One region of the Bacillus salitolerans genome, then DNA from elsewhere that is predicted to be linked to it. Evidence: riboswitches for the same ligand, from Rfam matches in the RefSeq annotation. Region 1 holds a riboswitch; the other holds the start of a gene.
What was found. A riboswitch is a leader RNA that binds a small molecule or an ion and turns the genes downstream of it on or off. The one in region 1 is predicted to bind S-adenosylmethionine.
Positions count from the first base shown of each region.

Region 2: it holds a riboswitch for S-adenosylmethionine, as region 1 does, so the genes downstream of both, ACFSCX_RS07705 (sugar ABC transporter substrate-binding protein) here and metX (homoserine O-acetyltransferase MetX) in region 1, are expected to answer to the same signal.

Region 1 covers NZ_JBHUEM010000022.1:6,980-10,158, reverse strand. Annotated here, with positions in the region: gene ACFSCX_RS14280 (DUF6449 domain-containing protein) at 1-236, shown strand, start outside; gene ACFSCX_RS14275 (RNA polymerase sigma factor) at 250-759, shown strand; gene ACFSCX_RS14270 (hypothetical protein) at 1,242-1,580, shown strand; SAM riboswitch class I at 1,691-1,802, shown strand; gene metX (homoserine O-acetyltransferase MetX) at 1,870-2,967, shown strand; SAM riboswitch class I at 2,994-3,092, shown strand; gene ACFSCX_RS14260 (O-acetylhomoserine aminocarboxypropyltransferase/cysteine synthase family protein) at 3,169-3,179, shown strand, end outside.
Region 2 covers NZ_JBHUEM010000008.1:15,434-18,612, forward strand. Annotated here, with positions in the region: gene ACFSCX_RS07700 (HAD family hydrolase) at 229-909, shown strand; SAM riboswitch class I at 1,009-1,113, shown strand; gene ACFSCX_RS07705 (sugar ABC transporter substrate-binding protein) at 1,289-2,365, shown strand; gene ACFSCX_RS07710 (sugar ABC transporter ATP-binding protein) at 2,447-3,179, shown strand, end outside.

The DNA.
Region 1 (3,179 bases):
TAAAGGATTTCTTTTACAAAGAATCACCTAAAAGCCTCCTTAATTACCTTGAGAAACAAAGTGACGTACTAACAATCACAGACAAGGAACAAATTATTCAGGCATGGGAACAGTCTACACATCAATTAGAGGGACAATATTTCATTGCATTCGTGTTCGATAATAACGAAATTGTCGAAATGATGAGTTTTAAAGAAGGTAAAGTGCCAAGTTTCATAAAAAGTTCACTCAAATAAGAAGGCGATAAAAATGAATTGTGAAGGAATGTATCAAACCTTTTATAAGAAGTTGTATAATACCATTTTTGCAATGGTAAGGGACCATTATTTAACGGAGGACATTGTTCAGGATACCTTCATAAAGGCATTTGTTAAGTTTGATACGATATCAGCTACAGAAAAGGCGGGTGCCTGGTTAACCGTCATTGCAAAGAGGACCGCTATAGACGCGATTCGAAAAGAGAGTAGGAGAGTACATGTCTCGATTGAAGATATAGATCAGTATTTTAGTGAAATCTCAGAAAAGTACGTATTAGAAGATGAAGTACAGTGTGATTTATTAAAGGAAAGAGTTGAACATGAGATTAAACTACTTAGTGTTGATCAAAGAGCGATCATCCATCATAAAGTAAATAATGGTTTGAAAGAGAAGGAAATCGCTGACAAACTTGATATTAGATCAGGAACCGTTAAAATCAAACTTTACCGTGCAAGAAAGCAGCTGAAAGAGAAAATATATGGTCAAACATATAGTGCTTGATTGAAAAAGAGTTCATCTTATAGGTGAACTCTCTTTTTTAGCTACTAGAAAATAAAATATGATGGAACCTAATGTTACCTTCTGTTTCTGTACAAATAGTATATTGCATATAAAAACTATGCTATCAGCAACTAGTAAGGGCTTGGTGCTATACAAGTTTCTGTATCAAATAAGGCAATTAGATTGGTAGTAGAAGTGACTTGCGATCAAGAGCGTACCTGTGTATAAATAGTGAATACATCTTGATTTTTTCTATGGTCCTTATGCAATATTTGACATATTTCTCAGGAAATATTCAATTTTTGTATATTCTAATGAAATGTGTCGACTATATAACACAATGTAACATATTTCTTGGGAAATATACCATTTATTGTAGAAGCGTAGGTAAGGGTTAATAATCTGTCGAACGAATCATAAAGGTAGATAACGTTCATATGTAGAAAGGTGTATGTAAGCTAAAAGTGAAAGGGTTGAGATACATGAAGCTATTACTTGAAAAGTTCACAGAGGTAGTTCTAATTCAACCAAATTTAAAACCTATTCTCCCGGTAAATCCGTTGTATATTTCATTTCAATCAGGATATGATCTATTATTCTTAAAGATTTCGTCTCAAGGATGTGAAGTGTTTAATGATTGTCAGGAGAGAACAGACCTTTGGATAAAAGGTGACCTCACTTGTATCCAATCATTTTTGATGGGGAAAGAAAGATTAAGAAAAATTGAAAGTAGAAATCAACTGAAAATTACTGGATCATTTAAAGACATCTTATTAGTGGAGTCATTATTTGCATTATGTAACATTGAATTATCAGCATAAATAAAAAGATAGGATTATGTTATTGTAAGAAAGTTAAAAAAATGGTTTGACAGGTCGAAAAAAGATGTGCTATATTCATATCAATATTTATTCAGAAAATTTAATAAAGTATCTTATCCAGAGAGGTGGAGGGACTGGCCCTATGAAACCCGGCAACCGATTTTCTTAGTTGAAAACACGGTGCCAATTCCTGCGGAGCTTTATGGCTTTGGCAGATAAGAAGAGTAGATTGAATGATGCCCTCTTCTTGTGAAGAGGGCTTTTTTAGTTTGAGAAAGGAGGCAGGTTGTTGTTAACGACGAGAAGGTCACTTGAGTTTGAAAATGGGGAAATACGGATTGGTGACTTCCAAACTGAACATGGGGAAACGATTAACAACGTAACGATAGCGTACGAAAGAGTAGGGTGTGTAGGGGCACCAATCCTATTAATCTGTCATGCTCTAACCGGTAACCAACATGCCGTTGGGTCATTAAAAAATCCTGGCTGGTGGTCAGGATTAATCGGACCTGGAAATAACATTGATACTGAGAAATGGCAAGTAATTACACTTAATGTCTTAGGAGGTTGTAATGGTTCAACAGGACCCACCTCAAATAACGGGGATGGACAGAAGTATGGTTCATCTTTTCCGTCAATTACTATAAGAGATATCGTAAGGAGTCACTATATTGCATTGAAGAGTTTAGGAATTCATGAGGTTCACTCAATAATAGGCGGTTCTCTTGGGGGAATGCAAGTCTTGGAATGGGGGATATTGTACCCGAATTTTGCACCACTGCTTATTCCGTTAGCTACTTCCCCATATGTAAGCGACTATAGCATCGCCTTTAATACGATTGCACGATATGCCATTACAAGTGATCCTAATTGGGTAGATGGTAACTATAGTGAAAATCCAAGGAATGGTATGGGAATAGCTAGAATGATTGGGATGATATCGTATCGTTCTGCAGGACAGTTCAATACTAGGTTTCAACGAAAAAAATGTGATATAGGAGGTGAAAGTTCTAAAGACAGTACGTATCAAATAGAATCCTATTTAAAGTATCAAGGTGAAAAATTTATCAATCGTTTTGATGCGAATAGTTATTTGTATTTACTGAAGGCAATGGATCATCATGATATTGGATTTAATCGTGGGGGGTGGAGAGAGGCAGTAGAACTTTTTCAATCAAAAATTGTTGCCTTTAGCTTTGAGGATGACCTACTATATCCTGCTAATCTTCTAGAAGAATTGGTTACCTTATACCAAGCAAGAAATGGAGTAGCGTCTCATTATGTGATTCCGACTGCCTTCGGGCACGATGGTTTTCTTGTCGAGTTTGAAAAATGGGGGAAAATACTGGAGCAGGAGTTGTGTTCTGTCAGGCAAAAGGAAAGATAATTACACTCTTTGAAAATTCTATAAACTTCTTATCAAGAGCGGTGGAGGGACTGGCCCATTGAAACCCGGCAACCATATATAGGTGCTAATTCCAGCAGAGATTTATTAATTCTGAAAGATAAGAAGGGGAATTATCCGTCATCCTCTTCTTAAATAGGGTGTTTTTTTATTGAAATACATTATTAGAAAGGGGAAGATGAAATGACAAATCA
Region 2 (3,179 bases), on a different contig from region 1:
GCTCCAGCTCCCAAGTGGGTAAGGTAACAACTTTAAAAAATTCTTATGATTTGGAAGCAGCCTTTTCTTCAATATTAAGATAGTATAAAAGTCTTCATTGATACTTGTTTCAAATAGGTCCGTACATTACCTAATGATATGTGAGATGTCTATCTAAACTAGAAGTTTATATACATAGTATAATTAACAGTAATAGGGTATTATTGGTAGAAAAGCGAGGGATTTAACGTGAGTACATATAAGATTGTTTTATTTGACTTGGACGGCACACTTTCTGATCCGAAGGTTGGGATTACAAAATCGGTTCAATATGCCCTAAATAAACTAGGTATAAATGAACCGAATTTAAATAGACTAGACTGCTTCATTGGTCCTCCCCTGCAAGAAACCTTTTCTAGTAAATATGGTTTCAATGAACATCAAACAAAACTTGCAATTGAATTTTATCGGGAAAGATTCAAAGAAAAAGGGATGTATGAGAATACATTGTACCCGCAAATTCCTTCTCTGTTATCAGAGCTTAAAAATAACGGAGTCATTTTAGTAGTTGCTACATCCAAACCAACAGTCTTCTCAAACCAAATTCTAGATTATTTTACTATTCGGGACTATTTTAAGTTAGTTGTAGGAAGTAATCTAGATGGTACTCGCAGTGCTAAAACTGAAATTATTGAATATATCGTGCAACAGTTAAATGTCTCATCATATTCAGATGTAGTAATGATTGGTGATCGTATGCATGATATTATCGGGGCAAAAAACGTAGGAGTCGATTCAATCGGTGTAACGTATGGGTATGGATCAGAAGACGAATTAAAAAAGTGTACTCCTACTTACATCGTTCATCATGTGGAAGAGTTAAGAAAACTATTAGTTTCGGGCGTTATGGTATCGAACGAAAAACAATAACCAGCAAAAAATTCAAATTATTTAAATTTCTTTATTGACAAAGTGGTGCAAACATTTTATTATGCTAATTAATCACAAAAAAAAATAAAGCGAAAACAACTCTTATCAAGAGATGGCTGAGGGACTGGCCCGATGATGCCCGGCAACCTACCGTTTACGGAAAGGTGCTAACTCCTGCAGGAAGGAATTCCTGATAGATGAGAGGTTGCCGAAATCCTTGTATTTGGTAAGCCTCTTTTCTATGGAAAAGAGGCTTTTTAGCGTCCATGATTTAAGATTGGAAAGTTTTCATCGGGAAGGAAGGGGAGGAAATTAGGAAGTATTGTACACTTAAACTTTAATGCGTTAATTTGATAATAAGAGAAAAGGGGTAAGGGGAATGAAACATAGAAAGAGTCTGATTTATACATTACTTTTAACTGTATTGCTAGGTCTTTTATCAGCATGTAGCTCTTCGAATACATCAACAGACACAAAAATAAGTGGGGACCAAGAGCAGAATTCGTTACATAATAAACGAATTGCGCTTATCATGCAAATTAATTTAGGGACATTTTCTTCCCAATACATATCGGGAGTAAAGGATCAAGTTGAGAAGCTTGGCGGGGAAGTAACTGTCTTTACAGCCGATGGTGATTTAGCGAAAATGGCCTCCAATCTAGATGCAGCCATTAACCAAAAATTTGATGGAATTTTAATTGATCATGGTACGAAGGAAGCTCTTGAAAGTGGTGTTAAGAGAGCGTCTGAAAAAGGAATACCAGTTGTTGTGTTTGATGCAGATATCGTAGTGGATGGTGTGACGGTATTAGAGCAAGGTGATCAAAAGATGGCTGAGATGACTTTGGAAAAACTTGCACAAGATGCTGGAGAAACAGGAAATATCGTAAAAATTTGGGTGGCTGGCTTTGCCCCAATGGAGCGTCGTCAAGTTGCATATAAAGAGTTTTTAGAAAAATATTCAAATATTAATGAAATCGCAGCTTTTGGTGCTGCGACTGCCAACACCGCTTTAGATACACAGGCACAAATGGAAGCAATATTAAAACAATATCCGAATAAAGGTGATATTACAGCGGTTTGGGCAGCATGGGATGAGTTTGCAAAAGGTGCCGTTAGAGCAATCCAGCAAGCGGGACGGACTGAAATTAAAGTATATGGAATCGATTTAAGTGATGAAGACTTGCAAATGATTCAAGATCCTAATAGTCCATGGGTTGCTTCTGCAGCTGTTGATCCAACAGATATTGGTCGTATTCAAGTACGTTATTTATACCAAAAGATACATGGTGATGATACGCCAGAGAAGGTTATTCTAGAGCCGGTGTTTGTTGAGCGTACACAGCTTCCAAGTGAGAATATTACGACAGACCAGCTGCATGAACATGTAGAAGGATGGGGAAATAGTCTGCAAGGGTATACAGACTATATTAAAGAGCTTGAGAGCAGTAAATAAGAATATAAGAAGTCCAGTCGAAATAACGATTGGACTTCCTGTTATGAAGGAGAGTGATTGTTTGTGGGGAACGTACTAGAAATGAAACAAATGAATAAATCTTTTTCATCAGTACCTGCATTAAAAAATGTTCACTTTTCTATTAAAAAAGGTGAAATCCATGCGTTGCTGGGTGCAAACGGGGCAGGAAAAAGTACACTAATGAAAATCCTGTCTGGTGCTTATACAGCTGATAGTGGTGATATTTTCATAGACGATAAACCTGTAAAAATGAATAATCCTAAACAAGCAAAAGAACTGGGCATTCAATGTGTGTATCAAGAGGTAGATGTAGCCTTAGTTCCTCATCTAACCGTGGCAGAGAATATACTGTTAGATCGGCAAACAGACCGAAATCGAAAGCTATGGATATCTTGGAAGAAATTTTATCATGAAGCAGAGGAAATTATAAAGAGGCTTGGATTTTCCTTATCTGTTAAGAAAAAGGTTGAAGATTTATCGCTAGCTGAAAAACAGTTAGTTTTAATTGCTAGAGCCATAAAGGAGCAGGCGAAAATTGTTATTTTTGATGAACCAACCGCGCCGTTAAGCGCAGATGAATCAGAACGACTGTTTACCATTATGAAAACATTACGAGATACAGGTGTTGGTTGTATCTTTATATCGCACCGACTTCCAGAAGTATTCCAAATATGTGATCAAATCTCCGTAATGCGTGATGGAGAGAAGGTTGTGACAATTCCTACTTCTAGCACAACAATTGATGAAGTAATTGAGAACATGTTAGGAAAGAGCCTTGAAGAAGAATTTCCAA